2 regions of the Gordonia sp. LMA167 genome follow, and region 2 is predicted to be linked to the other one. Evidence: riboswitches for the same ligand, from Rfam matches in the RefSeq annotation. Region 2 holds a riboswitch; the other holds the start of a gene.
The links. Region 2 has a riboswitch for S-adenosylmethionine ahead of ACVT6V_RS13965 (bifunctional o-acetylhomoserine/o-acetylserine sulfhydrylase). Riboswitches for the same ligand answer to the same signal wherever they lie in the genome.

Region 1 (15,521 bases), 3.2 Mb from region 2:
GTGCCGAGACCGACCGTGGTGACCAGACCGGGCCGGCGCGCGCCGATCTCACGGAAGAGCTGGCTGATCACACCACCGGGAAGCGAGTACGCCTCGATCTCCTCGTCCTGGGCCATCCGGCGCAGTTCGGGCGACCACGTCCACAGACCACCGATCACCCGACGCACGAGTCCGCGATGTGCGAGTCGACCGGTGCCGCCACCCCGACGATCCCCCATCCCGAGGGCGTACATGACCGTCAGGTCCCGCGGCTGTGCGGACTCGAGGAAGCGCGCCTCGAGTGCGGTGAGCAATGCCTCGGGTTCCAGGACCCCACCGCCCGCTCCGGTCAGCGCCACCGTGGCACCGGCGGGGATGAGATCGATGGCCTCGGCCGCGGTCATCCGCATCGGGCGAAGTGATCGAACGACGGTCATGAGATAAACGCTTTCTCTCCTGTGTCAGCAGATACATGCTGTGCTGATGTGTGAACTGTATCGCAGAGAAAGCGCTTTCTCAATACCTTGCGTAGCTCTGGAGGAAATTCCGTCACCTACGACTGCACGGCTGTTCCGCGCCGCGCGCTCAGTCCCGGACCGGCGCGGGGCCGGTCGACTCCCTGATGACCATCTCCGCCGGCAACGGGTCGGGCGACTCCGGCCGCTCCTCGGTGTCGAGCATCGCCCGCATCAGGTCCCAGCCGCGTCGCCCGAGTTCGATCTTCGGACTCTTCACCGTCGTCAGCCGGGGGGCGATGTGGCGCGCCAGAACGATGTCGTCGAATCCGGTCACCGAGATGTCCTCGGGTACGCGCAGGCCCGCGTCGCGCAGCGCCGAGATGGCCCCGATCGCGCTCAGGTCGTTGAAGCAGATCAATGCGGTCGGTTCGTGACGCAATGCTTCTCCGACGGCCGCGTATGCGCCCTCGACGGTGCCGTCGGCCGCAACGCTCGTCGTCTCCAGACCGAAGGCCGACGAACTCTGCACCGCACGCCAGCGCTCGCGGTTCTGCCACGCCAGTTCCGATCCACCGATGTACACCGCCCGGGTGTGCCCGAGTCGAGCCAGATGACTGCAGAGTTGCATGGTGGGCGTGAAGTTGTCGGCAGCGACCATGGGCAGATCCACCCCGAGCTCGATCCGGTTGATGAGCACGGTGGGCGCCTGCCCGCGCGCGAGTTGCTTGAGGCCCGACGTCGGTATCCGACTCGACAGCAGCACCAGACCGTCGACCTGGCCCAGCAGGTCGAGCGCGGTGTTGAGTTCTTCGTCGGGGTCACCGTTCGAGTCCGCCACGAGCATGCGGTAGCCGTGCTCCGCGGCGCCCCGATGCATCTCGTTCACGACATCGAAAAAGTACGCGTTGGTCAGATCGGGCAGGATGACCCCGATGTTGCGCAGGCTGCCGAGCGCCAGTCCACGAGCTGCTCGGCTCGGCCGGTACGAAAGCTGGTCGGCGGCCTCGTGAACCCGGTCGGCGAGCTCCTGCTTGACCTTGGACGAACCACTCATGACCCGGGACACGGTGGCAATCGAGACACCGGCGGCCTCGGCGACCGTCGCGATGGTCGGTCGTGATCGCGGAGCGGTGGGGCGTTGTGTCGACATGAACCTCGTCCTCGCTGGTGGGCTGAGAAAATTTTCGGCACCGGCAGCCGGGCCGGTCACGCACACTGGCAGACCTTATCCATCGTGCCTGGTCATGGACGATACTGCCCGGGTGTCACATTCTGGGCGATCTGCAGAAAGCGATTCCTGGACTCCGTGTCCGTCGACGGTATCGGACAGGCCGGCGAGCGCCCGAGCGGCGGTCGCCACGACCTCGGCCGGGGAGCACGCCCACCATCGGCTGCTCAGTACCTCCACCTCGACGAGACCTCGGTATCCGGCCTCCCGACAGTCCGAGAGGAATCCGGCCATGTCGATGACCCCCTCCCCCGGCATGCCCCGGCTGGCGAGCTCGTCGTGGATCGGCGTCATCCAGTCGGCGAGCTGGACCGACCGGATCAGGTCTCCCGACGCGCCGATGCGCTCGTGCAGCTCGTCCTCCCACCAGAGGTGATAGGAATCGACGGCGAGTCCGAGATGCGGACTTCCGATCGTCTGGACCAGCGCGATCGCCTCACGCAACGACGTGATCGCAGAGCGACTGGCGGCCATCATCGGATGAAACGGCTCCACCGCCAACTCGACTCCGGCGGCCGCGGCATGAGGCACGAGAGCCTCGATCCCGTCACGGATCTGCTCGCGCGCCCCGGCCGGATCGCCGTGCAGCGCGGGTCCGCACACCAACACCAAGCAGTCCGCCCGCAACGCGTGCGCTTGGTCGATGGCACGGAGGTTGTCCTCGAGACGGTCCCGCCGAAGTTCGGCCGTGGGCTGGGGGAACATGCCACCACGGCACACGCTGCTGACGCGCAGCCCGGACGTCGCGACTCGCCTCGCGACATCGGTCATGTCGGCGTCGTCGAGCAGGTCACGCCACAGGCCCACACCACCGAATCCGTGCTCGACCGCGAGGCCGATGACGGAGTCGAGGGAGGCCCCGCGGATCGTGGCGGAGTTCAGGCTGCAATCGAACAGGCGCATCCCTCACCCGATCCCGTGAACCGCGAAGTACGCACGTGCGCGCTGCGCTGTGCGATCCGGGTCGGTGAACAACCCGATCCCGTCGGCCTCCCGGATCAGTTCGGCGAGATGCACCAGGGTGCGCCCGGTCTCGAAGCCGCCGATCATCCGGAAATGATCTTGCTGACCGTTGAGGTATGCCAGCCAGGCCACGCCCACCTTGTAGTACTGGGTCGGTGAGGTGAAGATCAAGCGCGACAAGGGTTCTGTCGGACCGAGGATGTCACGGAAGCCGGCCACATCGCCTCGATCGAGTTGTGCGAACGCCGACGACGCGTACGGGCCGACGGCGGCGAACGCCCCCAGCAGTGCGTCGCTGTGCCCGTCGCCATCGCCGGCGATCATGTCCACATAGTTGTAGTCGTCACCGGTGAAGACCCGGACCCCGTCGGGGATCCGGTTACGGAGGCGGATCTCCTGCACCGGATCGAGGAGCGAGACCTTGATGCCCCGGACTCGTTCGGCGTGGTCGGCGATGATCGAGACCACGGTGTCCATCGCCGTCGACGGATCGCGGTGCCCCCAGTAGCCGGCGAGGGCAGGGTCGAAAACCTCTCCGAGCCAATGCAGTACGACCGGGTTGGAGGCCTGCGACAGAACCGCGTCATACACCGTGACGTAGTCGTCGGGAGTGGTCGCGACCGCGGCCAGATGGCGGCTGGCCATCATCACGCACGACCCGCCGAGAGACTCGATGGCGGCGACCTGCTCGAGATACGCGCCGATGATGTCGCGCAGCGTCGGGTCATCGGTCTTGAGGTGATCGGTACCGATGCCCACCACGACCCGGCCGCCCACCTCGTGCGCCGCACGCAGGGTCCGGGTGGCGAGTTCACGCGCACCGGCCCAGTCGAGCCCCATGCCCCGCTGGGAGGTGTCCATGGCCTCGGCGACACCCAGACCCAGCGACCACAGGTCGTGGCGCAGTCCGAGCGTGGCCTCCCAGTCGATCTGATCGGCGCCGCCCTCGGCGGAGGCCCGATACGGGTTCGCGACCACGTGGGCGGCCGCGAACACCTCACGTGACGTCGGAGGTGTTGCCGCGGTGGTCAGGGCAGCGGGGTCACCGAAGCTGTGGGCAGCGGTGCCGCCGCCGGCCACCGGGAGGTCGATGGTGATCATGAAACTCCTGAAATCGCTTTCTTGCGGATTGTGGTGGAGAGCCTATACCCTCAGAACACCGAGGTAAAGGCTCCACAGTTGAGCACTCGAATTGTGAAAACAGTTTCTTGACGGCTGCCTGCGGGCAAGCCGTCCGATCCGGAAAGAGGACCCGATGGTCGAGTCGAACAACGGACTGACGGGCAGAACAGCAATCGTCACGGGCGCCGCCGGTGGCATCGGGTCGGCGATCGCCGGCGGCCTGGCGCGAGAAGGGATGTTCGTCATCGGACTGGACGCGGACCCGAGGGTCGTGTCCGTCATGGAGACCATGGCCGGCCTCGGAGTGTGCGGCGACCTGACCGACGCGGCCGTCAGCCAGTCGGCGATCGACGAGGCGATATCGCGCACCGGGCGACTCGACGTGCTCGTCAATTCCGCCGGCATCCAGAAACGCACCGACGCGATCGACATCTCCGACGAGGATTTCGAGCGACTGTGGGAGGTGAACGTGTCCGCCGCCTTCCGCCTGATCCGACAGGCGACGAAAGCCCTCATCGAGTCGAAGGGCAGTGTGGTGAACATCGCGTCACTGTCCGCCGATCGTGCGGTTCCCGGCATCGTGCCCTACGGCGCGACCAAATCCGCCCTGACCCAGCTGAGCAAGGGTCTCGCGGTCGAACTGGGGCAGTACGGCATTCGGGTCAACGCCGTCGCACCCGGATACATCGAGACGCCGATGACCGCGGACGTGCTCGGCGAGGCCGAGTTCCGCGCGCAGAAGTTGGCCCGAATCCCATTGCAGCGCTTCGCCGATGGCGACGATGTGGCCGACGTGGTGACCTTCCTGGTCTCCGACGCTGCCCGATACGTCACCGGCGTCGTGCTCCCGGTCGACGGCGGCTACTCGATCACATGACCACCCATCGCATCGCAGGGCCGACCGTTCCCGACGACCGGGTTCTGAGCGTCGTGATCGCACCGGACTCGTTCAAGGGGAGCGCTCCCGCCGATCAGATCGCCCATGCGATCGCGTTCGGGTGGCACGAGGCCCGGCCGGCGGATCGCCTCACCGTCCTGCCCCAAGCCGACGGCGGCGAGGGCACGCTGGACGCGATCGCCACCTCCGAGCCCCGGGCCCGCCGCCACGTCGTCGGCCGGCCCGTGTGCGGGCCTGACCGACAACCGGTCGCGGCGCGATGGCTTGAACTCCCCGGGTCGGTGGGCGTCGTCGAGCTCGCCGAGTCCAGTGGGCTGCCGCTGATGTCTGCGCCCGCCCCCACCCGCGCGACGTCGCGCGGCCTGGGTCAGGTGATCCGGACGGCCATCGATCACGGCGCAGAACGTGTCGTCGTCGGTCTCGGCGGCTCTGCGTCCACCGACGGAGGCGTCGGTGCGCTTCTCGAACTCGGCCTTCGCCTGTTCGATGGCGGCGGGCGCCGTCTCGACATCGCCGATACCCTGGACCTGGAGCGGGTCGCTCATATCGACACGGCCGGTCTGATCCCGCCACCGCCGGGAGGCGTCGAGGTCATGACCGACACATTCGCGCCGTTGTGCGGCCCGACGGGCGCGGCACACGTATTCGGAGCGCAGAAGGGCGCCGATCTGGCCACCCGGCAGGCTCTTGACGACGCACTCGCGCGGTTCGCGGATCTGGCCGAACCGCTGTTCGAGATCGATCGGTCACAAGCGGGTACCGGCGCCGCGGGCGGAGTCGGTTTCGGTCTGCGCGCGTGGGGAGCCACTCTGGTCCCCGGCGCCGAGCGGATAACCGAACTGACCGGATTGGCCGCTGCCGTCCCCACGTCGGACCTGGTCATCACCGGCGAGGGACGATTCGACGCCACGTCGATGACCGGCAAGCTGGTGGGGACGGTGCTCGGCCACTGCATATCCGCCGGCGTGCGCACCCTGGTGATGGCGGGCGACGTCGCGGCTCCCGCCCCGGATCTCGCGGTGTCGCTGTCGGAGGTCGCCGGCTCGGCCGAACGGGCCATCGATGCGCCTCTGCATTTCGCCCGCATCGCGGCGCGGGAGGCCGCCGGGCAGTTGTCGTCGGCACAAGCGCTTTCGTGATCAATCCCCGGTTCGACCCGACCGGACCACCGAGAAGGGAAGTACAGGACATGAGTGAATCGCATCAGGTCGCACGCTCCGGCCACGGTCTGCAGAAGGGCGACACCGCCACCTTCACCAAGACCGTCGGCGAGTACGACGTCTATGGCTTCGCCGGCATCACCGGCGACTTCGCGCCCAATCACATCGACCGGTCGTACATGGAGGCGGGTTCGTACGGAGAGCGCATCGCGCACGGCGTACTGATCCTCGGCCTGTCGTCGACCGCGTCGACCGAGATCGCCGCCCGGGCGGGCCGCCGCGCCGTGTCCTACGGCTACGACCGGGTGCGCTTCGTGGCGCCGGTGTTCCTCGGTGACACCGTGACGATCACCTACACCGTCGACACGATCGACGAGGCGGCGAGCAAGTCGTACTCGTCCATCGTCGCCACCAATCAGCGCGGTGAGACGTGCATGGTCGCGACGCACGTCATGAAGTTCCTGCCCGACGGGCCGTGATCACACGTCTGCCGCGTCATCCTTTCGCATCAATCTCGATCATCAACGCGCTCTTCAGGAGTCACCACCATGCACATCCCTCGCATACTCACCGCCCGTCAGGCCGCGGATCTGATCGCCGACGGCGACACCATCACGGTCAGTTCGTCTTCCGGACTCGGCTGCCCCGACGCCGTTCTCGAGGGGATCGGAGAACGATTCCGCGAGACCCGGTCTCCGCAGGATCTCACCAGCATCCATTCGATCGCGTCGGGAGACATGTGGGGCATCAAGGGCATCGATCACCTGGCCCAACCGGGTCTGCTGTCGCGGGTTGTCGCCGGGTCGTATCCGTCGGGCCCGTCGTCGGCGGAGCCCCCCGCGATCTGGCAGATGATCGAGAACAACGAGCTCGAGGCGTATAACCTCCCCGCCGGAATCCTGTTCCAGCTGCACCGTGCCGCCGCGGCGAAACAGCCGGGCGTGCTATCCAAGGTGGGTCTGGACACCTTCGTCGACCCCAGGGTCGGCGCCGGCCGGATGAACACCGTCACGCCCGACGCCTATGTGCGGGTCCAGGAGATCGACGGGCAGGAATGGCTGTTCTACGACGCCGTCGTGCCGGACGTGGCGATCATCCGCGCGACGACGGCCGACACGTTCGGGAACCTGACCTTCGAGGAAGAGGCCTCACCGTTGGGCGCGCTCGATCTCGCGTATGCCGCCCACAACAACGGCGGGATCGTCATCGCGCAGGTCAAGTATCTGGCCGAAGGCGGCAGCCTCAGTCCTCAGACGGTCCGTGTGCCCGGCATTCTCGTCGACGCCATCGTTGTCGCGCCGGATCAGCTGCAGACCACCCAGACCACATACGACCCCGCCATCTCCGGCGAGCTACGCCGTCCGTTGAGCACCCTCGAACCGGTGCCGTTCTCCCTGGAGAAGATCATGGCCCGTCGCGCCGCGAGCGAACTACGGTCCGGCGAGATCGCCAACATCGGCTTCGGTGTCTCTGCCCTGGTTCCCCATGTCCTGGTCGAGGAAGGGTTGCCCAAGGCGGTCTCCTGGGTGATCGAACAGGGCGCGGTCGGCGGTGTTCCCTTGTTGGACTTCGTGTTCGGCGTATCGCAGAACCCGGACGCGATCATGCAGAGCGCCGACCAGTTCACCCTTCTCCAGGGTGGCGGGTTCGGACATTCGCTGCTGTCATTCCTCGAGATCGACCGCCACGGGAACGTCAACGTCCACAGCCTGCCGAAACGTCGTCATGTGACCGCCGGGCTCGGCGGATTCGTGGACATCACGTCGGGAGCACCCGCGATCGTCTTCGTCGGCTCGTTCACCGCAGGGAAGCGTGACATCGCGATCGAGGACGGCGCCTTGCAGATCCGTACCGACGGCTCGCACACCAAGCTGGTCGCCGACGTCGATTCGCCGACCTTCTCGGGCAAGCGGGCCCTGCAGACCGGACAGAAGGTGCTCTACGTGACCGAGCGCTGTGTCCTCGAGTTGCGCGCCGAGGGTCTTACCGTGATCGAGATCGCGCCCGGGGTGGATCTGCAGCGCGACATCCTCGACCGATCCGAGTTCGAGCTCCTAGTCGACCCGGAACTGAAGACCATGTCCGCGGGCCTGTTCTCCCCCGAACCAGTCGGCCTGACCCTCGAAACCATGCCCGCGCACAGCCGGATCCGAGCCCTGCCCGCGACCTGACTGGCGTGGCGCGCGCCCAACCTCGAAACCCGCCCGACGCTGGTGAGGTCACCTCGAAACCCGCCTGTCGCTGGTGACGTCACCTCGAAACCCGGCCGACGCTGGTGACGTCACCTCGAAACCCGGCCGACGCTGGTGACGTCACCTCGAAACCCGCCTGTCGCTGGTGACGTCACCTCGAAACCCGGCCGACGCTGGTGACGTCACCTCGAAACCCGGCCGACGCTGGTGACGTCACCTCGAAACCCGCCCAACAGCCGGCGAGCCAACCTCGAGACCCGCCTGACGGCGGTCGAGAGAACCCAGAAAAACGCCGACAGCACCCACCTCGACCTCGCCACCGGCGGGGCGAAATCAAAATGGTGGGTGCTGTCGGCGTTTTTCTGGGTTCTCTCGACGCGAAGCAAGGTTCCGTCGGCGAAATCCAAGGTTCCGTCGGCGAAATCCAAGGTTCCGTCGGCGAAATCCAAGGTTCCGTCGGCGAAATCCAGGGTTCTGTCGCCGCCGCCAGGCGGGGCGACCAGGGTCGCCCCGCCGACAGCCAGGCTCATGCCGTGGCCGGCACCTCTTCCTTCGCCGCGCCGATCGGACGACCGGTCCGCAACGGCAGTTCCTTCCAGGTGACCGTCCCGAGGATGGCGATCAGCGACATGATCGACACCGCCAGGAACACCGTGTCCATCGAATTGGCGAATCCGACTTTGATGGGGCGGGCGAGCTCGGTCGGGAGCTCGCTGATCACGGAGGTGTCGGACATCACGCTGTCCGAGGCCCCCGAAGCCTGACCCGGGTTCTCCGCGGCTGCCATCAACCCCTGGGCGAACTGCGCGACCTTCGGGTTGTCGCTCTGCGCGGCCTGCACCACGGCGGTCCGGTACTCGGGCTGGCTTGCGGCTGCGGTCATCTCGTCGTGGATGTTCGGGCCCATCAGGGAGAACAGCAACGAGAAGAAGACGGCGACGCCCATCGTGCCGCCGATCTGGCGGAAGAAGGTCGACGTGCCGGTGGACAGTCCCATGTCCTTGGGCGGCAGGATGTTCTGCATCGCCAACATGATCGGCTGCATCAGGTTGCCCAGACCGAAGCCGATCAGGGCAGCGGTCAGCATCACCAGGTACACCGGGGTGTCCACCCCGACGAGATGCATCAGGAACGCACCCACGGTGACCAGCACCGATCCGATGATCGGGTAGATCTTGTAGCGGCCGGTGCGGGAGATCAGCTGGCCGGACACGATCGAACCGGTCATCAGGCCCAATACCATCGGCAGCATCTGCAGGCCGGCGACCATCGGGCTCGATCCACGCAGGACCTGGTAGTACTGCGGCAGCATCGAGATGCCGCCGAACATCGCCGCACCGATGATCACCGAGATCACGATGCCCTGGGAGAAGATCGGGTTCTTGAAGACACGCAACGGGATCAGCGCCTCGTCGCCCATCTTGTGCTCGATCCAGATGAACACGCCCACGCCGATCACGCCGATGGCATAGCAGAGCAGCGACAGGCCCGAGGTCCATCCCCATTCGCGTCCCTGTTCGGCGACGATCAGCAGCGGAGCGACCGCCACGGCCAGTGCCGTCGCGCCCCAGTAGTCGGTGCGCCCACCCCGACCCTTCTGCTGGTCATAGTTCAGGACCTTGTAGATCAGCAGCAGCGAGAGAAGGCCGATGGGCACGTTGACCAGGAACACCCAGCGCCAGCCGGAGACCCACAGGATCGAGCTCTGTCCGGCGAGGAGACCGCCGAGGACCGGGCCCAGCACGCTCGAGGTGCCGAACACCGCGAGGAAGTAGCCCTGGTACTTGGCGCGCTCGCGGGGCGGCACGATGTCACCGATGGTGGTCAACGCCAACGTCATCAGACCACCGGCACCGAGGCCCTGGAATGCGCGGAACGCCGCCAGCTCATACATCGACGTCGCGATGCTGCAGAGCAGCGACCCGACCACGAAGATCGAGATCGCAACCATGAAGAACGGCTTACGGCCGTACAGGTCGGAGAGCTTGCCGTAGAGGGGCGTCACGATCGTCGCGGTGACGAGGTACGCGGTGGTGGCCCACGCCTGCATGTCGTAGCCGTTGAGGTCGTCGGCGATCGTTCGGATCGACGTCGAGACGATGGTCTGATCCAGTGCGGCGAGGAACATCGCACTCATCAGACCGGCGAGCACGGTCAGTATCTGACGGTGTGTCAGCCCGGCCCCCGCCGTGTTGTCGTCGTGGGCCGCGGTGACGTCTGCGGCCGTCGATTCGGTCATGATTGTCCTTTCACAAGGTCTGTCAGCGACGGATGGTTCTTGTCGCACGGCGGCGGCACGACCATCGTCTCGGCCGCGTCGACGAACCGCGTCAGTAGACGGACGAGCGTCCACAGTTCGTCATCGGTCCAGTCCGACATGGCGTGATCCATCGCGACTCGCCGCACCGTCCGCATGGACTCCACGCGTTCCCGCCCGGCATCGGTGATGACGAGAAGGGTGGCACGGCCGTCGGCGGGGTCGGCCTCGCGACGAACGAGTCCGAGGTCGACGAGTTGTGCCACGTGACGGCTGACCGTTGATGGATCGGCGTTGAGGCTCTCCGCCAACTCTCGCGAGCGCATCGATTGTCGGGCGAGGTGGAAGAGGCCTTTGAACGCCGCCGTCTCGAATTCACCGTCGGCGGTCTTGAACGTGGTGTGCACGGCCCGATCCCGCACACGGATGTACCGCGCGAGTACATCGAACAACTCGTCGATTGCCGATTGATCGAGCACGGTCCCCCTCCTCAGCCGTCGGATCTTTTTACTTTCTCATTGCAATTAGTTGTAGGCTGCAATTAGTTGCCGCCCGCAAGTATGCGCTCGGATTCGATCGAAGGCAAACGAGTACCTACGATCAGAGGTCGTGACTCCTGCACCACCGCCCCCGACGGGAAACCGGCCCCACTTCACTTCGATGCCCGACCTGGCACTTCGGGACCTCGGCGGCGCCGTGGTGTGGACCAACGACGATCTGTTCGCCGAGGCCCAGAACCTGATCAAGACGGCACCGGCCCAGTACCAGCCGGCGACGTTCGGCCACAAGGGTCAGATCTACGACGGCTGGGAGACGCGTCGTCGGCGAGTGGGTGGAGTCGACCAGGCCATCGTGCGCCTCGGCGCGCCGGGTGTGATCTATGGCGTGGTGGTGGACACGTCGTGGTTCAAGGGCAACTACCCGCCGTTCATCTCGGTGGAGGCGGCCGCGGTCGAGGGCGTCGTGTCGGTCGAGCAGCTCCTCAACGACGTCGAGTGGGTGACCATCGTCGAGCGCAGTCCCGCCGAGGGAGACACCCGCAATCCGTTTAAGGTCGACGCGAAGAACCGCTTCACCCATGTACGCCTCACGATGCACCCCGACGGCGGTGTGGCCCGATTCCGCGTGCACGGCCGCGGCGTGCCCAACCCGCACTTCTTCCGCTATGGCCACTTCGACCTCGCGGCGCTGGAGAACGGTGGCCTGATCACGGCCTGCTCCAACATGTTCTACAGCTCACCGAACAATCTGCTGATGCCGGGCCGGGCCCGGAACATGGGCGAGGGCTGGGAGACGTCGCGACGCCGCGACGACGGCAACGACTGGGTGCAGGTCCGCCTCGCCGGCCGCGGACTGGTGAGCCTCGTCGAGCTCGACACCAGCTACTTCCTCGGCAATGCGCCCGGTGCCGCCACGGTCCGCGGCCGCGACGGCGAGGACGGCGAGTGGTTCGAGGTCCTACCCCGCACCGACCTGCAGCCCGACACACGTCACCGATTCGTCATCGACCTCGATCGACCCATGACCGAGGCGCGGATGGACATCTTCCCCGACGGCGGGATGGCGCGGTTCAAGCTCTACGGCACCCTGACCGGCGATGCCGAGGCCGAACTCGTCGAGCAGTGGGAGCGTGGCGAGGCCTGACGCGTCACCTGGCGTCGCCCCGATACCGCGCGCCCGGCGTGCATCCGCGCATGGAGCGACGCGCGCGGATGCCTGATGGGCGCGCGGTTGTCAGGCGACGAGACCGGAGAGTGCGTCGACCAGCCGGTCAATATCCGCGGAACCGGTGCCGAGGCCGAAACTCGCCCGCACCGCGCCGTCCGGATACCCCAACCGGTTCAGCAGCGGGTGCGCGCAGAACTTGCCGTCGCGAACACCGATACCCGCACTGTCGCTGAGGTATTCGGCCACGAGCCGCGGCGCGTGTCCGGCCACGGCGAAGCCGGCGATGCCGACCCGTTCGGTCGAGTCGTCGAAGATCCGTAACGGGGTGACACCGTCGATGCCGGCGAGGCCGTCGTCCAGGCGGGCGAGCAATGCCGCCTCGTGCACTCCGATCGACTCGAGGCCGATGGCCGCAAGCGCCTCGCAGGCGGCCGCGATCGACAAGGCGCCCAGCACATTCGGCGAGCCCGCCTCGTGGCGGGCCGCACCGGTGTGCCATTCGACGCTGGAGCGCCCGACCTCGGTGTCGCCCACGGACACGGTGGCCGACGCCCCGCCGCCGGACAGGTACGGATCGGCCGCGTCGAGCCAGTCGCCCCGGCCGACCAGCACGCCGGCGCCGAACGGCGCGTAGAGCTTGTGCCCGGAGAAGACCAGGTAGTCGATGCCGTGGCTGACCATCGACACCCGACGATGCGCGACCAGCTGCGCGGCGTCGACGAGGATGCGTGCGCCGTTGCGGTGCGCGATCGATGCGAGCCGCCCGATCGGCAACACCTCACCCGTCACATTCGACGCCGCGGTGACCGCCAGCAGCGCCGCCGGCGATGACGCGAGTTCCGCCTCGAGCGCGGTCAGCGTGTCCTCGATCGTCGAGGCGGCGCGGACGACACGCACCCGCGACGATCCGCCGCGAGCCCACGGCAGCAGGTTGGCGTGATGCTCGATGTCGAGTACGACGACATCACCGCACGTCACATGAGCTGCGAGGTTGATCGCATCGGTGGTGCCGCGGGTGAAGACCACGGTGTCGTCGACCCGCCCGCGGACGAACCCCCGTACGACGTCACGGGCCGCCTCGTAGCGGCGGGTGGTGATCTGCGACAGGTGGCCGGCGCCACGATGCACACTCGCGTACTGCGCCAACGACTCCTGCACCACGCGGGCGACGTCGACGAGCGCCGGCGCGCTCGCGGCGTAGTCGAGATTCGCGTACGCGACCGAACCGCCCGTACGGAGCGGCACGAGCTCACCGGCGCCGACGACCTCGGCCAACGGTGCGATCGGTGCCCGCGTGGCACACGAGTGGGCCGATCCGAGGTCGGCGAGGGGCTTGACGAACGGCGCTGAGAGGACAGCAGACATGACAAATACTCCTGGGAATCCGCACTTGCCGTGATCACCTCGAACACGGCCGGGTCGTCACCCGGAGCACCCCACCGCGGAGGAGGGTTGCCGACCAGCGAGCCGGGGCTTGGCACTGGCACTCATGACCCGCGTCAAGATTCGCCCATCGGATGATCGGAGTCAACCTTTGGATCAGCATGCGCGAAACACCCGCGCGAACCCGCGACGGTAGCGTGAGACGCATGGCGAACCTCGACGGCGACGACACCGACGCCGGTGTGTTCGTGCTGTCACGCCCGGACGGCACGGTCCGTGCGCGCGGTGTGCGACGCCGGTTCACCGATGCGCACGCGGCCGCCGACGCCGTGCGCGCGCGGACGGTCGGCGCGATCACCGGCGCGATCCCGTTCGATCCGGCCGAGCCGGCCGCCCTTCTGACCCCGGAGACACTCGCTCGCACCCCCGAACCGCTGCCGGGCCGGGCCGCCACGCCGCACCGCATCGCGTCGGCGACCTATCGTCCGGAGCCGTCGGCCCATCGCGATCGCGTGGTACGGGCGATCAAGGAGATCGCCGAGGGAAACCTCGCCAAGGTGGTGCTCGCCCGGGCAGTGGATCTGATCGTCGAACCGGCGGTCGATCCCGCCGAGCTGCTCACCGCCCTCGCTGCGGGTAACGCCGAGCACAATGCGTTCGCCGTCGACGTCGGCGCGGTCCGTGGAGACGGCGCATGGCTACTCGGCGCCAGCCCGGAGATGTTGTTACGCAAGCGCGGTCGGACGGTGACGTGTCAGCCGTACGCCGGGTCCGCGCCTCGGTCCGATGATGTCGAGGCCGACCGCGCGGCCGCAGCCGCTCTCGCCGCGTCGGCCAAGGATCTCACCGAGCACGCGTTCGTCGTCGACCATCTGCGTCGGCAACTCGCACCGATCTGCGAGGACCTCGACGCACCGACGTCGCCCGAGGTGCGCTCCACCGGCGAGATCTGGCATCTGGCGACGACCATCCACGGAACCCTTCGCGACGACACGATGACCTCGCTCGACCTGGCACTGCGTCTGGGTCCCACGCCGGCTGTCGGTGGAACACCGAATTCCGTGGCGGCACAGTTCATCATCGACAACGAGGAGCCGCGGGGACTATATGCCGGTGCCGTCGGGTGGTGCGACGAATCGGGCGACGGGGACTGGATGGTGACGATCCGGTGCCTCGAACTGGCCGCCGACCGTCGGTCGCTGCGGACCTGGGCCGGCGGCGGCATCGTCGCGCAGTCAGACCCGCAGGCGGAGGTGGACGAGACCACCGCGAAACTGCGGACCGTCCTCAATGCGCTCGGGATCGAGCATGCCTGACGACTTCCTGATCGCGCGCAATCCGGAGGAGGGCTCCTCGCTCCCCTACCTCGTACGAATTCCTCTCGGCGCCAACGGGATCATCCTCAAGGTCCGCGAGACCTGGCCGCGCACCAGCAAGATCTACTGCCATCGCGCCGTCGAATGGCCGTCCGATCCGGAGATCGTCGAACAGCTTCCGGTACGGGCCGTATCCCGGCGCGGCGCCGCCATCGACCTCGTCCTCGAGCGCGGCCGGGAGAACCGATCGCAGTTCGTGCTCACCCAGGCGCGCGGTCGGGAGATGATCTTCTGGCAGTCACGGCGCACCACCAAGCAGGCACGTCCGAACGTGGCGATCCCGAAAGCCCGTGCGCACGGTCAGGTTCTGACGATCGTGGTGGACAGCGGCGAGCGTTACGCCTATGGGTTCACACATCAGCAGGCCGAGACGACCCGACGCAAATTGCCTGCCGGCGACTACGCGGTCACCGATGGTGAGACCGTGATCGCCGCGGTTGAACGCAAGTCGATCGACGATCTGAGCTCCGGTCTGACGTCGGGCAAGATAACCTACCAGCTCTCCGATCTCGCCGGATTGCACCGCGCCGCAGTCGTTGTCGAGGCACCCTACAGCGCGGTGTTCAAACGCGAATACGTCGCGGGTTCGACACTGGCCGAAGCAGTCGCCGAAGCCCAGGTGCGTTTTCCGCAGGTGCCGATCGTGTTCTGCGACAACCGCAAACTGGCCGAGGAGTGGACCTACCGCTGGCTCGGCGCGGCACTGCACGAGTGGCATTTGTCCACCCGCACCGACATCGTCGTGAACGATCTGCAGGGCCCCGCCGCCGGACCGGCCGAGATCCGCGCGTGGGCAGTGGCCAACGGAGTCGAGGTACCCACCAAGGGCCGCATCCC
Region 2 (15,521 bases):
AAGAGTCTGTGGGAAGTGGCCGAACTCCTCCGGCTACCTCACCGCGGCCCCTACGTCGCGGTGGCGGCCGAGGCGACGGTGGTCGGCAAGGCGCCGCTGCCGGGCATCGAGAGCCGGCTGCAGAGCCGCGACATGCGCTCGGCCTGGCGCCTGCTGCCCGACCAACAGATGGGCATCATCCACATCCCGTCACCGTCTGCTCGGCAGAACGCGCTCGACATCCTGGCCCGGCACGCCGGCGGCAGAGTCGGGGTGAGCACATCGTTCACCGACCTCGCCGAGACGGCGCGGGCACTGCGGTACGCCCGCGTCGCGATGGCCCGACGCGGAGACGGGGTCCGGGTGTTCGACGATTCGGTCCTGGGGGTGGCGGCCCTGGCCGCGCCGGAGGTGGCCGCCGACCTCGCGGACACGGTCCTCGGCCGGCTCTACGCACTGCCGGCCGAGGACCGGGAACCGCTGCTCGAGACGTTCCGCATGTGGGTCTGCGTCGGCGGCAACATCAACGACACCGCCGAGCGGCTGTATGTGCACCGGAACACCGTGCGCCATCGACTGCGTCGGATCGAAGAGCTCACCGGGCGCTCCACCACCGCGCCGCGTGACGTGGCCGAACTCTGCCTGGCATTCGAGGTCGACGAGCAGCTGCCGGTCGTCAACCACCGACCGCCGACCGCACCGTGATGCGTGCCGCCGACCAGCCCATTGTGCCTCTGCACACCTCGGGCGTGCCGACGTTAGACGTCGCACCATCGCGTTCGAGAGGTCACGCGGGCCACAATCAAAGGGCAACGTCGTTCGCCATCACCGTGCAGCCCCACCGGATTCGCCCCTCCCCGGTAAAGCACCACGTATGGCCATTCGAGTAGCCACCCACCGGTCCGACCGGAACGATCCGTAAGCGCGACATCTCCATCCCAGCAGAGGCAAGACCATGACAATCGCCCAGACAACTTCCGCCGCAAACGATATCGCCGCACCACTAGACCTCCTCCTGGTCAACTCGACCAAGTCGTTCGGGGGACGGATGACCCCCAACGCCGCGTGGGCGCGGTTCGGTGTCGAGCTGGCAAAGCAGCCCGGCACCGTCGCCGGGGAAAGCCTCGGCCTGACCCGCGAGCTCACCCAGATCGCGCTCGGCCGATCCGACCGCGCTCCCGAACGCCGGGACAAGCGCTTCTCGGATCCCGCCTGGTCCGGAAATCCGATCCTGCGGCGAGTCGAGCAGGCGTATCTCGCCGGCGCGGACACCGCAGAACGTCTGTACGCGTCGACCGACCTGGACTGGCGCGATGCCGAGAAGGTGCGCTTTGCGCTCGACAACATCATCGAAGGACTCGCACCCACCAACAATCCGGTGCTGAGCCCCCTGGGGTGGAAGGCGCTCATCGACACCGGCGGCCTGTCGGCGGTCCGCGGGCTCAAGGCGTTCGCCCGGGACATGGCGTCCAAACCGCGGGTGCCGGCGATGGTCGATCCGGATGCCTTCTCCGTCGGCGAGTCCGTGGCGGCCACCAAGGGCTCGGTGGTGTTGCGCACCAAGATGTTCGAGCTGATCCAGTACGCGCCGCAGACGTCGACGGTGCGTGAGGTGCCGCTGCTGATCGTGCCCCCGGTGATCAACAAGTACTACATCATGGACATCGCCCCGGACCGCAGTCTGATCGAACACTACGTGCGCGGCGGTCACCAGGTCTTCGCCATCTCCTGGCGCAATCCCAGCTCACGACACCGTGATTGGGGATTCGACGCCTACGGTCAGGCCATCATCGACGCGGTGGACGCGACCGTGGCAGTGACCGGAGCACGCGCGGCCAACATGTTCGCCACCTGTTCGGGGGGCATCATCGCCGCGATGACACTCGCACATCTCGCGGCGATCGGCGAGGGTGACAAGGTCGCGAGCCTGACCCTCGGCGTGACGGTGCTCGATCAGAGCCAGGCCGGATTCGCATCCGCATTGACCAGTGAGCGTGCGGCCAAGGCGGCGATCCGCTCGTCGTCGAAGAAGGGATACCTCGACGGCAAGGCCATGGCCGAGATGTTCGCTTGGTTGCGTCCGACCGACCTGGTCTGGCGTTACTGGGTGAACAACTACATCCAGGGACGCTCACCGGCGCCGTTCGACGTGTTGTTCTGGAACGCCGACACCACCCGCATGACGGCGCGTCTGCACCGCGACATGGTGATGATGGGCCTGGGCAACGACCTGGTGACCCCCGGTAAGGCGACCATGCTCGGCACCCCGGTCGATCTCGGCTCCATCGAGTGCGACGCCTATGTGATCGGCGGGATCGCCGACCACATCTGCCCCTGGCAGGCCACGTATCGCAGCGCCACGCTGCTGGGCAGCAAGAAGAACAAGTACGTCCTCTCCACCAGTGGGCACATCGCCTCCCTCGTCAACCCGCCCGGGAACAAGAAGGCATCGTTCCGCACCGCCGAGGCCGACGCCGACGTCACGCCGAGCGCATGGCTGAAATCGGCTCAGAATCACAGTGATTCGTGGTGGCCGGATCACCTGGCGTGGCTCGACGAGCACGGTGGCGACGTGGTCGACGCGCCCGTCGTCCTCGGCGCACCCGGCCACGAGGCCCTCGCCCCGGCACCTGGTACCTATGTTCTGGCGAAGTGAGGGAGAGTAGATGACAACAGACGGCGGCAGCACCATCGACGACACCGACGAGGTGGACCGCCTCGTCACCGCGGGTGGTCAACGCCTTCGCGTGCGGTACCGGCCCGGGGTCGGCGTGCCCCTGGTGCTCTGCAACGGGATCGGCGCGAGCCTCGAGGTGCTCGACCCGTTGGTCGAACACCTCGACACCGATCGGCCGGTGGTCCGTTTCGACGTCCCCGGCGCCGGCGAATCCCCTGCTTCGCCATTGCCCTACGGGTTCCCGTATCTGGCGTGGACGCTGGGGAAGGTTCTCGACCGACTCGGGATCGGAGTCGTCGACATCCTCGGCCTGTCGTGGGGCGGAGCCCTGGCGCAGCAGTTCGCGTTCCAGAACCCGCGTCGGTGCCGACGACTGATCCTCGTCGCCACGGGCACCGGCGCATTGATGGTGCCCGGGCATCCGCGGGTCCTCGGCAAGATGCTCACCCCGAAGCGCTTCAGCGATCCCGCCTACGCCGCCGCGATAGCGGGCGACCTCTACGGCGGCTCGGTCCGGGAACACGGTGACGACGTGGCCGATCTGTTCGTCCGGCAACTCCATGCGGGATCGATGGTCGGGTACGTCCATCAGCTGATGGCCGGCGCCGCGTGGACCTCGTTGTTCGCGCTGCCGGCGATCCGGCAGCGAACCCTGGTCATCGCCGGGGACGACGATCCCATCGTCCCGATGATCAACGGTCACATCCTGCATCGGTTGCTGCCGCGGGCGCGACTGCACCGGCACACAGGCGGGCACGTCGACCTCGTGCTGAAGGCCACCGAGTTCGGGCCTGCGATCGATGACTTCCTGGGCCCACCGCGGCCCGGGCGGATCAGGCCGCGCAGCGTTCGCGGCCGGCACCTCACCCCCGGCGGGTGATCGGCCCCGCTGCTTGATCGACAGAGCGTTTGATCGGCACGACGCTGATCGGTACGGCGCTGATCGGTACGGCGCTGATCGGTAGGGCGCTGATCGACAGGGTGGCGGTTGATCGACAGGGCGGGTCGCGAACACGGACTGATAGTCTCCTGCGGTGCGGCCACTCGTCATGCCCATCTGCGTCATCGCGGCCCTCCTGATCGCGGTTGTCGCCGCACCGTGTGCGACTGCCATTCCGGTACCCACACCGGTCACCGACCACTGTCCCCACCGGGTCGCACCACCGCCGCCCGTCGACGAGTCCGAGGTCGTGGCGCCGGGTTCGGCCACCCCGACCCCGCTCGAGGTTCCGGCACCACCGGTCGGCGGTGACGGGCTCGGTGGGTGTGGTGTCGTGGCGGACCCGGCGCTGGGTCCGGTGCCGCCACGGCTCACGTCGGCGGGATGGCTCGTCGCCGACCTCGACAGCGGCCGGGTGATCGCGGCGAAGGATCCGCACGGGCGATATCGCCCCGCGTCGACCATCAAGATCCTGCTCGCCCTGGTCGCACTCGATGAACTCGATCTGGACACCGTGGTGACACCGACGGTCGAGGACTGGAGCAGCGAGGGTGACTCGTGTGGGATGGGCCCCGGTGGGCACTACACGAACCGCGACATCCTGACGGGGCTGCTGGTGGTCTCCGGGAACGATTGCGCCAACGCTCTCGCCCGCGAGCTGGGTGGCGTCGACGCCACCCTGGCCAAGATGAACGCCGAGGCGCGCTCCCTGCACGCGCTGGACACCCGAGCCGCATCTCCCTCCGGCCTCGATGCGCCGGGCATGTCCACGTCGCCATATGATCTCGCGCTGATCTTTCGGGAAGCCATGCGCAACAGCACATTTCGTTCGATGATCGGGCTGGCGTCGTACCACTTCCCGGGCTATCCCAAGCGCCCTGACGTGCCGGGCGACAAGGACCACCCGGGCTATCTGATGCAGACCTCCAACCAGCTTCTGCTCGAGGGCTATCCGGGAATGCTGGGCGGGAAGACCGGCTACACCGACGACGCGGAGAAGACCTTCGTCGGCGCGACCGAACGCGACGGCCGGCGGATTCTCGTCGTGCAGATGTTCGGCCTGACCATCGAGTCCGACTCGTACTGGGACCAGGCGAAATCGCTGTTCGACTATGGCTTTCGCGCACCCGCCGATGTCCACGTGGGCGAACTGGTGGCCCCGCCGAACCCGACCGCCGCGCCGAGTGTCTCGCCCACGACCGCACGCCCGTCGCAGGCGACGAGCCAGGCGCAGGCGAACTCCGGAACCGATCAGCCCACCAGTTGGTCGATCCGGATCCTCGTCGGCCTCGTCGCCGCGCTCATCGCGATCGGCTTGCTACTGGTCGCGTTGCGGTTGTTCTCCAGGCGTTGATCGGGGTCCTACCACCGTCGATTCATCGACGTAGCAACCATCCCAGCAACGCGCTCATCACCGCACCGATGCCGGCCACCGCGACGAGTGTGGCCGGCCGGGGCACCGGACTGACCTCGTAGTTCGGCGAGACGACCACCGGCGGCACCGTCTCGGGTTCCTCGGCCACCTGGTATTGCTCGTTCATCGCATCGGTGGCACACCACGCCGCCGCGTAGAGGATGATGCGCGAGGCGAGGTACACGAACACCATGACGCCGAAGATCGGGCCGAAGGCCACGCCGGCCGGGCTGCTCAAGACGGACTTCAGATAGACACCACCGACCGCTTTGACGATCTCGAACGCGACTGCGGTGAGCAGGCCCGCTTTCACCGCATTGCGGTAGGGCAGGTCCACCAGCGGCAGACGTGCCATGACGAAGGTGAAGAGCAACCAGGAAGCGAAGACCGAAACGGTGATCGAGACGACCCGGATCACCGTCGGAGCCCACGACGCATCGTCGGCGCCCACCCACGACAGGATCTGATTGGGCAGACCCGAGCTACCCAGGCCGGTCAGGGCCATCGTCACGATGAACGCGATTCCGAGAAGTGCGAACGAGACCAGGTCCCAGACCTTCGACATCACGGCGTTCCGTTGGACACGGCCGCCCCACATCTCGGTCATTCCGGCGCGCACGCCCGACATCCAGCCGATACCCGTGAACGCGGCACCCAGGAGTCCGACCACACCGACGGTGGTGCGGGAGTCGATCGCCGAGTCGATCAGATCGGAGACCTGATCGCCCATCTGACCCGGCATGTTCTCGACCACCGCATCCTGGATCTTCTCCAGCATCTCGGGTTGGTTGGCCAGGACGAAGCCGGCGATCGCGAACGCCACCATCAGAATCGGCACGATGGCCAGCATGCTGTTGAAGGAGATGCTCGCCGCGAAGCGGTTTCCGAGTCGGTCGTTGTATCGCTGCACCGTGTTGATCAGATGATCGAGCCACGCCCAGCGTTCCCGCGCGTCACCGAAACCCGTCTTCGCACGTTCAACCGCACCTTTGCCGGTATCCACCACCGAACTCACCTGCATCGCCTCCTCGGTCGACCACGGGTCGGTCCGACGAGGAACCGATCACCGTCCGGGCGCCAGGAAACCCACTCTGTCATAGACCGCGGCCAGTGTCCGCGACGCGACCGAGCGGGCGCGTTCGGCACCGCGCGCCAGGATGGCATCGAGTTGGGCCGGATCGTCCATGTACTCGGTGACACGCCCGCGCAGCGGCGTGACGAACTCGGTCAGCACCTCGGCGGTGTCAACCTTCAAGTCCCCGTAGCCCTTTCCCTGATACTTGTCCACCAGGACGTCGACCGGGGTTCCACCGAGGGCCGACTGGATGGTGAGCAGATTGCTCACCCCCGGTTTGGCGGCCGGATCGAATCGGATCTCGGTATCGGTGTCGGTCACGGCCGAGCGGATCTTCTTCGCCGAGCGCTTCGGCTCATCGAGCAGGTTGATCAACCCACGATCGGACTCGGCCGACTTGCTCATCTTCGCGGTCGGATTCTGCAGATCGTAGATCTTGGCGAACTCCTTGACGATGTAGGCCTCGGGCACCTTGAGCACCTTGCCGAACCGTGAATTGAAGCGCTGCGCCAGGTCACGCGTCAGCTCAAGGTGCTGACGCTGGTCCTCTCCGACCGGCACCTGATCGACGTCGAAGGCCAGGATGTCTGCGGCCATCAGGATCGGGTAGGTGAACAATCCGACTCCGGCGGCATCCACCCCCTGTTTGGCCGACTTGTCCTTGAACTGCGTCATGCGGCTGGCCTCGCCGAAGCCGGTGATGCAGGACAGGACCCAGGTGAGCTGGGCGATCTCGGGGATGTGCGACTGCACGTAGATCGTCGAGCGCTCCGGATCGACGCCGACGGCGAGTAACTGCGCCACGCTGAGTCGGGTCCGTTCGGCCAGCGTCGCCGGGTCGAACTGGGCCGTGATCGCGTGCATGTCGGGGATGAAGTAGAACGCCTCGAAGTCATCCTGCAGCGCCACCCACTGACGGACCGCACCCAGATAATTCCCGAGGTGGAAGGAGTCGCTGGTCGGCTGGATGCCGGACAGCACGCGCGGCCGCGCCGCGTCCGGCCGGGAGACGTCACTGCTCATGTCACCAGTCTCTCAGATGCACGCGAGCTGAATTCCGCGAGAGTCACCTCCACGACGACACCTCGAGGACGACGCCTCGACATCGTCGGGCCGCCGGCGCTCAGTCGTAGACCACGGTCATCGGTGCGTGATCGGACCAGCGCAGATCGTAGGCATCCGCGCGGTCGACCCAGGCCTTGACCGCGCGCTTCGCCAGGGACCCGTTGGCGAGCTGATAGTCGATCCGCCAGCCGGAATCGTTGTCGAAGGCCTTACCGCGCCACGACCACCAGGTATATGGCCCTTCCTCGCCGGGGGTGAGATCGCGCATCACATCCGACCAGCCGGTGTCGAGCCGGTCGGCAACCCACGAGCGTTCGTGCGGCAGGAAGCCCGGGCTCTTCAGATTGCCCTTCCAGTTCTTGATGTCGGGCTCGGCGGGCGCGATGTTCCAGTCCCCGCCGACCACCACATGGCGACGTCGGCGGCGCAACCGATCGAGATGGTCGCCGAACTCGCCGAGGAAGCGCACCTTCTCGTCGAACTTCGCGACCTCCTTGGGTGCCGACGTCGCCGCCGCCCCCTTCGGCAGATAGAGGCTCGCCACCGTTGTCGGGCCCGGGCCGGCGTCGAGATCCGCCTCGATATAGCGCCCGGCGGGGTCGAACTCGGCGCTGCCGAATCCGACCCGCACCGCGGTGAGCGGGATGCGACTCAGGATTCCGACCCCCGCGTGCCCCTTGACGACCGACGAGCACATCGCGAGCTCCCAGCCGTCATCGAGCGCGGGTGCCAGAGCGTCGCGGGCCTGCTGTTCATCGGCCCGGATCTCCTGCATCAGCACGACGTCGGCATCCGATCCGGGCAGCCATGCGAGGAGTCCGCGGTTGGCGTCCGAGCGATGCTTCACTGCGGCCCGGATGCCGTTGACGTTGACGGTGCTGACGGTGATCGACACGGACACGAGGGTAACGCCCACTGTGGTGCGCCCGTACCAGAGGTAAGGCAACCCTTGCCGGGAGCCATCCTTTATGTAATGCTTGCCTAACTGAATTGATTCGAGGTGAGAGCCATGTTCGTCTGCATCTGCCGAGCGGTGACCGAGGACGAGGTCCACGAGCACTGTTCATCCGGCGCCATGTCGGTGGACGCCATCGGCGATCGCTGCGGTGCAGGCGAAGGCTGCGGGACCTGCCTCGAACGGCTTCAGGAGATCATCAACGAGAGGACCGCCACCGCGACCGCGGCAGCATGACGGACGACAGCTGAGCCCGCTGTCCACAACCTCGCGTCTTGAGCGGACGCGAGGTTGTCGTCATGTTAAGTTCGCAGTACCACGGCGAACGGAGGCTCGGTCATGCGCGGTGACGACGAAGTGATCGCTCTACTGAACGAACAGCTCACCAGCGAGCTGACGGCGATCAACCAGTACTTCCTGCACTCCAAGATGCAGGCGAACTGGGGCCTCACCGAGATCGCGAGCAAGACGCGCGCGGAGTCGATCGAGGAGATGCAGCACGCCGAACGCCTCACGGACCGAATCCTGTTCCTCGAGGCACTCCCCAACTATCAGAAAATCCTGCCGCTGCGCATCGGTCAGACCCTGCGCGAGCAGTTCCAGTCGGATCTCGCGATCGAACTCGAGGTCGTCGACCGTCTTCGTCCCGGCATCACGATGTGCCGCGGCAAGGGCGACGTCACCAGCGCCAAGATCCTCGAGGACATCCTCGCCGACGAGGAAGAGCACATCGACTATCTCGAGACACAACTCGAGCTGATGGACAAGATCGGCGAGCAGCTCTACCTGTCGAAGACGATCGCCACTCCCCCGACGATCGGCTGAGGCCACGTCGGTCGGCCGCCACTCACAGAGCACTCTCCACGACCTCGGCGGTCGGGTTCGCCACCCGGCCGCCGCTGTGTCGACTCGCGAGCAGCGCCAGCCCCAGGACGAGCACACCGGCGATCGCCAGCACCGAACCCAGCATCGACGGCGAGCGATAGCCGTGGCCGGCCGCGATCACCACACCGCCGAGCCACGCGCCCATGGCGTTGGCGATGTTGAGGGCCGAATGGTTGAGCGCGGCCGCCAACGTCTGCGCGTCGTCGGCGACGTCCATCAGGCGAGTCTGGAGTGCCGGAATCGTCGACGACCCGGACAGGCCGATGGCGAAGCTGAAGATCATCGCGGCCCACACGTTCTGCATCGTGAGCGCGAACAGCATCAGTGACGCTGCGGTGGCGATCAGACCGGCCAGGATGCCGATCGGCACGCTGCGATCGGCGACGGCGCCGCCGACGATGTTGCCGGCGACCATTCCCAGTCCGAAGAGCATCATCGCGATGGGCACGACCGACGTCGACACTCCGGTAACGGTGGTCAGAGCCGAGTTCAGATAGGTGTAGAACGCGAACATCCCACCGAACCCGACAACGCCGATGAGCAGCGTGAACCACACCTGTGGGCGCGCCAGCGCGCCGAGCTCGGTCACCGGGTTGGTGACCCGCATGTCGGAGAGGTCGGGCATGAAGCGGACCAGAGCGACGATCGTCGCGATGCCGATCACCACGACGAGTCCGAAAGCGACTCGCCAGCCGAGGGATTCACCGAGCCAGGTGGCCATCGGCACACCGAGCACGTTGGCCACCGACAGCCCCAGCATCACCTTCCCGACCGCCTTGGCCCGATCGCGCGGTCCCGCCAGGTGCGCGGCCACCAGCGCTGCGACACCGAAATAGGCCCCGTGCGGCAGCCCGGCGATGAATCTCGCGACGATCAGCAGACCATAGGTCGGTGCCAGGACCGTGAGGAGATTGCCGGCGGTGAAGGCGACCATCAGGCCGATGAGCAGGGCCCGCCGGGACACCCGGGCCGTGATCGCCGCGATCAGCGGGGCGCCGACGACGACACCGAGTGCGTACGCGGAGATGACGTGCCCCGCGGTCGGCTCGCTGACACCGACGGTGTCGGCGATGTTGGGCAACAGCCCCATCGCGACGAACTCGGTGGTTCCGATCCCGAAGCCGCCGAGCGCGAGGGCCAGGATCGCCCAGCGCCGGACGGATCGCGAGGATGGCGTGGCGGCGTCGAGGAAGGCAGGGGCTGTGGACACTCAGTCACCAACCTCCGCGAGCACCGGACCGATTCCGTGACCCTGGGGTGAGTTCGTTCACAAGGACTGCCCCGCACCGGACCGGTCTCACGGGTGACCGCGAAACGCCGCGGCTCGAACCGCCGAGCAGTCGATATCCGGTGGTGCCGAGTGGTCTATTCGGGCTCGCCCGACGCTGCTCCGTCGCCCGAGGTGGCCTCGCTCTTGCCCTGACCGGAGGATGTCCCACTCGTGGTGACACCGGGTCCCGATCCGCCGCCTTTGTTGTCGCCGTCGTCCCCGGTGCCTCCGTCGGCGACGTCGGTCGGTCCCGATCCGCCGCCCGGGCCTTCGGTGGTCCCCGTCGTCGTGCCACCGCTGTCATCCGCCGCCGGGGCACCGCCGTTGTCCTCCCCCGACGCACCGGACGGGATCGACGACTGCTCGGTCGGCGGGCTCGGCGGTACATACCCCGGGGCGTCGGTGGGCCCCGACTCGTACGACCCCTGATCATCGGCCGGTTGCTCCTCGACCTGGATGGATGACGATACGACCGGAGGCGTCGTATCCGAGGCCTGACCGGCGGGCACCGTCTGCGTCATCGTCGGCGACGGGTCGACCGACTCTCGTTCAGCAGCGGAGCCGTCCACGGCGGGCTGGTGTGCATCGCCCGGATGCTCGATGACGGCCAGACGCTGCACGACGTCGTCGCGCTGGTCCGCGGACGAGTCCGACGAGAGGTCAGCGGTGGCGGCGAATGCCGAGACGGGAGTGGTGCCGGTGGTCGTGACCGGACCGATGATCTCTCCCGCCCAGTACTTGACGAAGTTGGCCGGTATCAGCACGATGCTCTTCGCACTCGCGGCCAGCGCCTGCACCCCTGCCTTCACCTCGTCGGGCGCGTTGTTGACGATGCCGTCCAGGATGTCCTCGAAGACGAATACGTCCGGGAGGTAACCGCCGTAGCCCAGGTACGGCAACGGCGGCAACTGGTCCTGCACGAGCAAGACCAACGGCTGCAGATTGGCGAGTTTGGCCCCATAGGGCAGGTCGACCTTCCACCGGTCGGCGAGGAAGTCGGGGACCTGCGACCCGTCCAGTCCGATGGCATCGACGCCCTGACGGATCACGCCGACGATCGCGGAGTCCTGGTGAACCTCGCAGGTTGTGGTCGACGAACCGGCCGCCGTCTCACAGGTGGTGTCGCCCCACTTCGTACCGGTCGACGAACTGTAGGGGTCCAACCACATCTGATAGGGGTAGTACCCGTGCTTGGTGAAGTAGCCGACCAGCGCATCGATCGCGCCGATCGGGTCGTGAACCGGGTCGGGCACATCGCAGATGCCATCGCCGTCGACGCAGACGGTGGTGACCGGGACGTCTCCGAATCCGCCCTCGCGCGAGCCGCTCATCGTGAGCCCGGGGAAGATACCGGGTAGTGCCAGTTCGACACCTTCACCGTCGACGGTGCCGTCCCGGCGGGGGTCGGAATAGAGCTCCCCGGAGATGATCGGAATCGGGTGTCCGTCGGAGTCGAGGACCTGGTTGCCCTGATCGTCGAGGAGGTACTTCTGGATCTCGACGTCGTCCGACGTGTCGTCGGTGCCGTTGATGTCGACCTTTCCGACGCGGTCGTTACCGATGTCGGAGAGCACGTCGCCGGCAACGCGGGCTCCTTGCGAATAGCCGGTCACCACGACGGGCTTGCCCGGGCATTCACTTTGGTAGGTCGCGATCGCCTTCTTGGTGGCAGCCTCACCGTCTGCGACGCTCTCGTCGTATCCGAGAGCACCGAGAGGCCACAGTGTGGTCGGATAGTCAACCCGGATGACCTTCAAGGAGTTCTTCGCATCGGGGTCGTTCGGATCGTCGTAGTACGGGCTCGTCGGATCGTCGACGATAACGGTCTCACCGTCCTGGATGACCGGCTTGCGCCCCGTGTACCGCTGCTCGACCCCGACCATCGACGCGGCTTCCGGGTCATTCGTCCCGCCGACGACAACCACCGCACCGCCACCACAGTCGTCGGCCCGCGCCGATCCGACCGCGCCGGGGAGACAGAACGCGGCGACGACCGCGAGACTCGACCCCACGGCCACCAGCGTCGCGGAGTATCGGGCAGTTGCGCGGGGCGGCATGGACATGTGTCGTGGTCTTTCGTCCAAACGGCGACAACGCGTCAGGTGCGACGGGTTGGTCAGGGCTTGGGTCAGCGTAGATCCACTATCCGAAAACACGAATTGCTGTTAGTTATGCTAAAGATGCCTAGCAGGGGTTTTACCAAGACAAATACCGAAGTTCATCCTTTTGGATGACACCTGTCCTCACATCAGATCACCGCGATCGGGAGGGTTCTCGACCGGCAGGGGCCGTGCTATATCCTTGACGCCAGGTCATGAGCATCAGCGTCAAGCCCCGGCTTGCTGATCGGCAACCCTCCAACCGCGGTGGGGTGCTCCGGGTGATGACCGGGTTGAGGAACGCATACGCGTTCCGAGGCAAGCGCGGGTCCGAAGGTCGGACCCCACCAGGGTCGTTGCACCCTGCCGACCGTAGAAAGTGATGACACTGTCATGTCTGACGCCACCGAGGGCATCGATCCGACGGCCGCCTGGAGCTTCGAGACGAAGCAGATCCATGCCGGCCAAACCGCAGACCCAACCACCAATGCGCGGGCGTTGCCGCTGTACCAGACCACGTCTTATGTCTTCAACGACACCCAGCACGCGGCCAACCTGTTCGGCCTCGCCGAGCCCGGAAACATCTACACACGGATCATGAACCCGACGCAGGATGCGGTCGAGCAGCGGATCGCCGCTCTCGAGGGTGGCGTCGCGGCGCTGCTGCTCGCGTCCGGGCAGGCCGCCGAGACCTACTCGATCCTCAACATCGTGGAGACCGGTGGGCATGTGGTGTCCAGCCCCCGGCTGTACGGGGGCACCTACAACCTCTTCCACTACACCTTGCCGAAGTTGGGCATCGAGGTGTCGTTCGTCGACGATCCCGAGGATCCCGCCTCGTGGCAGGCATCGATCCGCGACAACACCCGTGTTCTCTACGGTGAGACGATCTCCAACCCGAACAACGAGATCCTCGACATCGCCGGCATCGCCGAGGTCGCCCATCGCAACGGTCTGCCGCTGATCGTCGACAACACGGTCGCCACCCCGTACCTGCTCAATCCCCTCGAGCACGGCGCCGACATCGTGGTGCATTCGGCCACCAAGTACATCGGCGGTCACGGCACCGCGATCGGCGGCGTGATCGTGGACGGCGGAACCTTCGACTGGCGCGTCCAGCGGGACGGAAAGGATCTGTTCCCCGGATTCACCAACCCCGACGAGAGCTACCACGGTGCCGTGTTCGCCGATCTGGGAGCGCCGGCCTACGCGCTGAAGGCGCGCGTCCAGTGGCTTCGCGACACCGGCGCGGCGATCTCGCCGTTCAACGCCTTCCTGCTGGCCCAGGGTCTGGAGACGCTGAGTCTCCGCGTCGAGCGCCACGTCGCCAACGCGCAACGGGTGGCCGATTACCTGGAGGCCCACGGCCAGGTCGAGTCGGTGGCCTACGCCGGCCTGCCCTCGTCCTCCTGGTACGACCGCGGCCAGAAGCTGTTGCCAAAGGGGCAGGGAGCGATCGTCTCGTTCGAGATCGTGGGCGGGGTCGACGCGGGCAAGGCCTTCGTCGACGCGCTCTCGCTGCACAGCCACGTCGCCAACATCGGCGACGTCCGGTCGCTCGTGATCCATCCCGCGTCGACCACACACAGCCAGCTGACGCCCGAGGAGCAACTCGCGGCCGGAGTGACGCCGGGGCTGGTGCGCCTTGCCGTCGGGATCGAAGGCATCGACGACATCATCGGCGACCTCGAACAGGGTTTCGCCGCGGCGAAGTGAGTACGGGACAACCAATCCGAGGTGCATTGCAGAGTGAGTGAATTGTGTCGGTGAGTATCGAACCGCGAACCCAGCCAGCAGACGAACCCGACTGGGAGCACATGCCGGACGGGGCGATGGCCCGTGTCGACATCGGCTCGGTCTCACTCGACAGCGGCGATCGGATCGACGACGTCACCCTGGCCTTTCAGCGCTGGGGGACGTTGTCGCCGACCCGCGACAACGTGATCCTCACCCTGCATGCACTCACCGGTGACTCCCACGTGACCGGGCCTGCCGACGATGATCAGCACCTGTCGGCCGGTTGGTGGGACGGTCTGATCGGTCCGGGCTGCGCGATCGACACCGACGAGTGGTGTGTCATCTCGGCGAACGTGCTCGGTGGGTGCCGAGGTTCGACCGGGCCGGCATCGACGGCGCCGGACGGGCGACCGTGGGGTTCACGGTTCCCGCAGATCACCGTGCTCGACCAGGTGCGCGCCGAACGTGCCCTGATCGATCGCCTCGGCATCACCGGGATCGGCGCCGCCGTGGGCGGATCGATGGGTGGGGCCCGCGCATTGGAGTGGGCCATCGAATACCCCGAGATGGTGCGCAGTGCGCTTGTCCTCGCCGTCGGGGCACGCGCGACGGCCGATCAGATCGGGACGCAGACCACTCAGATCGCGGCGATCAAGGCCGATCCCGATTGGCTGGGCGGCGACTACCACGCGACGGGACGGATCCCGACCGCAGGCCTGGGCGTGGCGCGACGCATCGCGCACCTCACCTACCGCGGCGAGGTCGAACTCGATCAGCGATTCGGGGATACCCCGCAGGCCGACGAGGAACCGCTGACCGGTGGCCGCTATGCAGTGGACAGCTACCTGCAGCACCAGGCCGACAAGCTGATCCGACGATTCGATCCGGGCAGCTACGTGGTGCTCAGCGAGGTGCTCAACCACCACGACGTCGGGCGCAACCGTGGTGGCATCGAAGCCGCACTGCGCGGCTGCCGGGTGCCGGTGATCGTCGGCGGAATCGCGTCGGACCGCCTGTACCCCTTGCGCCTACAGATCGAATTGGCCGAGCAGCTGGGCAACTGCGTCGGGGGGCTGCACGTGCTGCACTCCGACAACGGTCACGACGGTTTCCTGACCGAGTTCGACTCGATCAGCGACCTCCTCAAACGCACCGTCGAGATCGCGCGCGCCTGAACGTCTCCCGCATCACCGGGACGGCGTTGTCGTCGTCGTCGTCGACGGCGCCGTCGGCGTCGTCCGCTGTGGCGCGGCCTGCTGCGGCGCCGGCGGAGGTGGCGTCGGCTGAGTCGACTCCGGACGCAGACCGGGCGGCAGCAGTTCCGGCGGGATCGTCGGTGCGGGGTTGGTCCCCTGCGGCCACGGCAACGACGGAAGCGGATACGGCACGAGCGTGCGCGTCGGCGCCGAGGACGACGGATCCGAC

Region 1: it holds a riboswitch for S-adenosylmethionine, as region 2 does, so the genes downstream of both, ACVT6V_RS28440 (aminotransferase class V-fold PLP-dependent enzyme) here and ACVT6V_RS13965 (bifunctional o-acetylhomoserine/o-acetylserine sulfhydrylase) in region 2, are expected to answer to the same signal.

What each region holds. Positions count from the first base shown of each region.
Region 1 is NZ_CM176708.1:6,324,277-6,339,797, forward strand. Features, by position in the region: gene ACVT6V_RS28380 (malonate decarboxylase subunit alpha) at 1-416, opposite strand, end outside; gene ACVT6V_RS28385 (LacI family DNA-binding transcriptional regulator) at 565-1,587, opposite strand; gene ACVT6V_RS28390 (sugar phosphate isomerase/epimerase family protein) at 1,663-2,568, opposite strand; gene ACVT6V_RS28395 (dihydrodipicolinate synthase family protein) at 2,572-3,729, opposite strand; gene ACVT6V_RS28400 (SDR family NAD(P)-dependent oxidoreductase) at 3,884-4,627, shown strand; gene ACVT6V_RS28405 (glycerate kinase family protein) at 4,624-5,787, shown strand; gene ACVT6V_RS28410 (MaoC family dehydratase) at 5,838-6,287, shown strand; gene ACVT6V_RS28415 (acyl CoA:acetate/3-ketoacid CoA transferase) at 6,357-7,979, shown strand; gene ACVT6V_RS28420 (hypothetical protein) at 8,183-8,530, opposite strand; gene ACVT6V_RS28425 (MDR family MFS transporter) at 8,527-10,239, opposite strand; gene ACVT6V_RS28430 (MarR family winged helix-turn-helix transcriptional regulator) at 10,236-10,736, opposite strand; gene alc (allantoicase) at 10,918-11,901, shown strand; gene ACVT6V_RS28440 (aminotransferase class V-fold PLP-dependent enzyme) at 11,992-13,290, opposite strand; SAM riboswitch class IV at 13,307-13,420, opposite strand; gene ACVT6V_RS28445 (isochorismate synthase) at 13,515-14,624, shown strand; gene ACVT6V_RS28450 (ERCC4 domain-containing protein) at 14,617-15,521, shown strand, end outside.
Region 2 is NZ_CM176708.1:3,090,819-3,106,339, reverse strand. Features, by position in the region: gene ACVT6V_RS14020 (PucR family transcriptional regulator) at 1-684, shown strand, start outside; gene ACVT6V_RS14015 (PHA/PHB synthase family protein) at 935-2,635, shown strand; gene ACVT6V_RS14010 (alpha/beta fold hydrolase) at 2,646-3,536, shown strand; gene ACVT6V_RS14005 (D-alanyl-D-alanine carboxypeptidase family protein) at 3,706-4,950, shown strand; gene ACVT6V_RS14000 (YhjD/YihY/BrkB family envelope integrity protein) at 4,973-6,025, opposite strand; gene trpS (tryptophan--tRNA ligase) at 6,074-7,108, opposite strand; gene ACVT6V_RS13990 (exodeoxyribonuclease III) at 7,209-8,045, opposite strand; gene ACVT6V_RS13985 ((2Fe-2S)-binding protein) at 8,160-8,342, shown strand; gene bfr (bacterioferritin) at 8,445-8,930, shown strand; gene ACVT6V_RS13975 (MFS transporter) at 8,953-10,200, opposite strand; gene ACVT6V_RS13970 (PE-PPE domain-containing protein) at 10,356-12,323, opposite strand; SAM riboswitch class IV at 12,571-12,690, shown strand; gene ACVT6V_RS13965 (bifunctional o-acetylhomoserine/o-acetylserine sulfhydrylase) at 12,753-14,075, shown strand; gene metX (homoserine O-acetyltransferase MetX) at 14,120-15,271, shown strand; gene ACVT6V_RS13955 (Hsp70 family protein) at 15,284-15,521, opposite strand, start outside.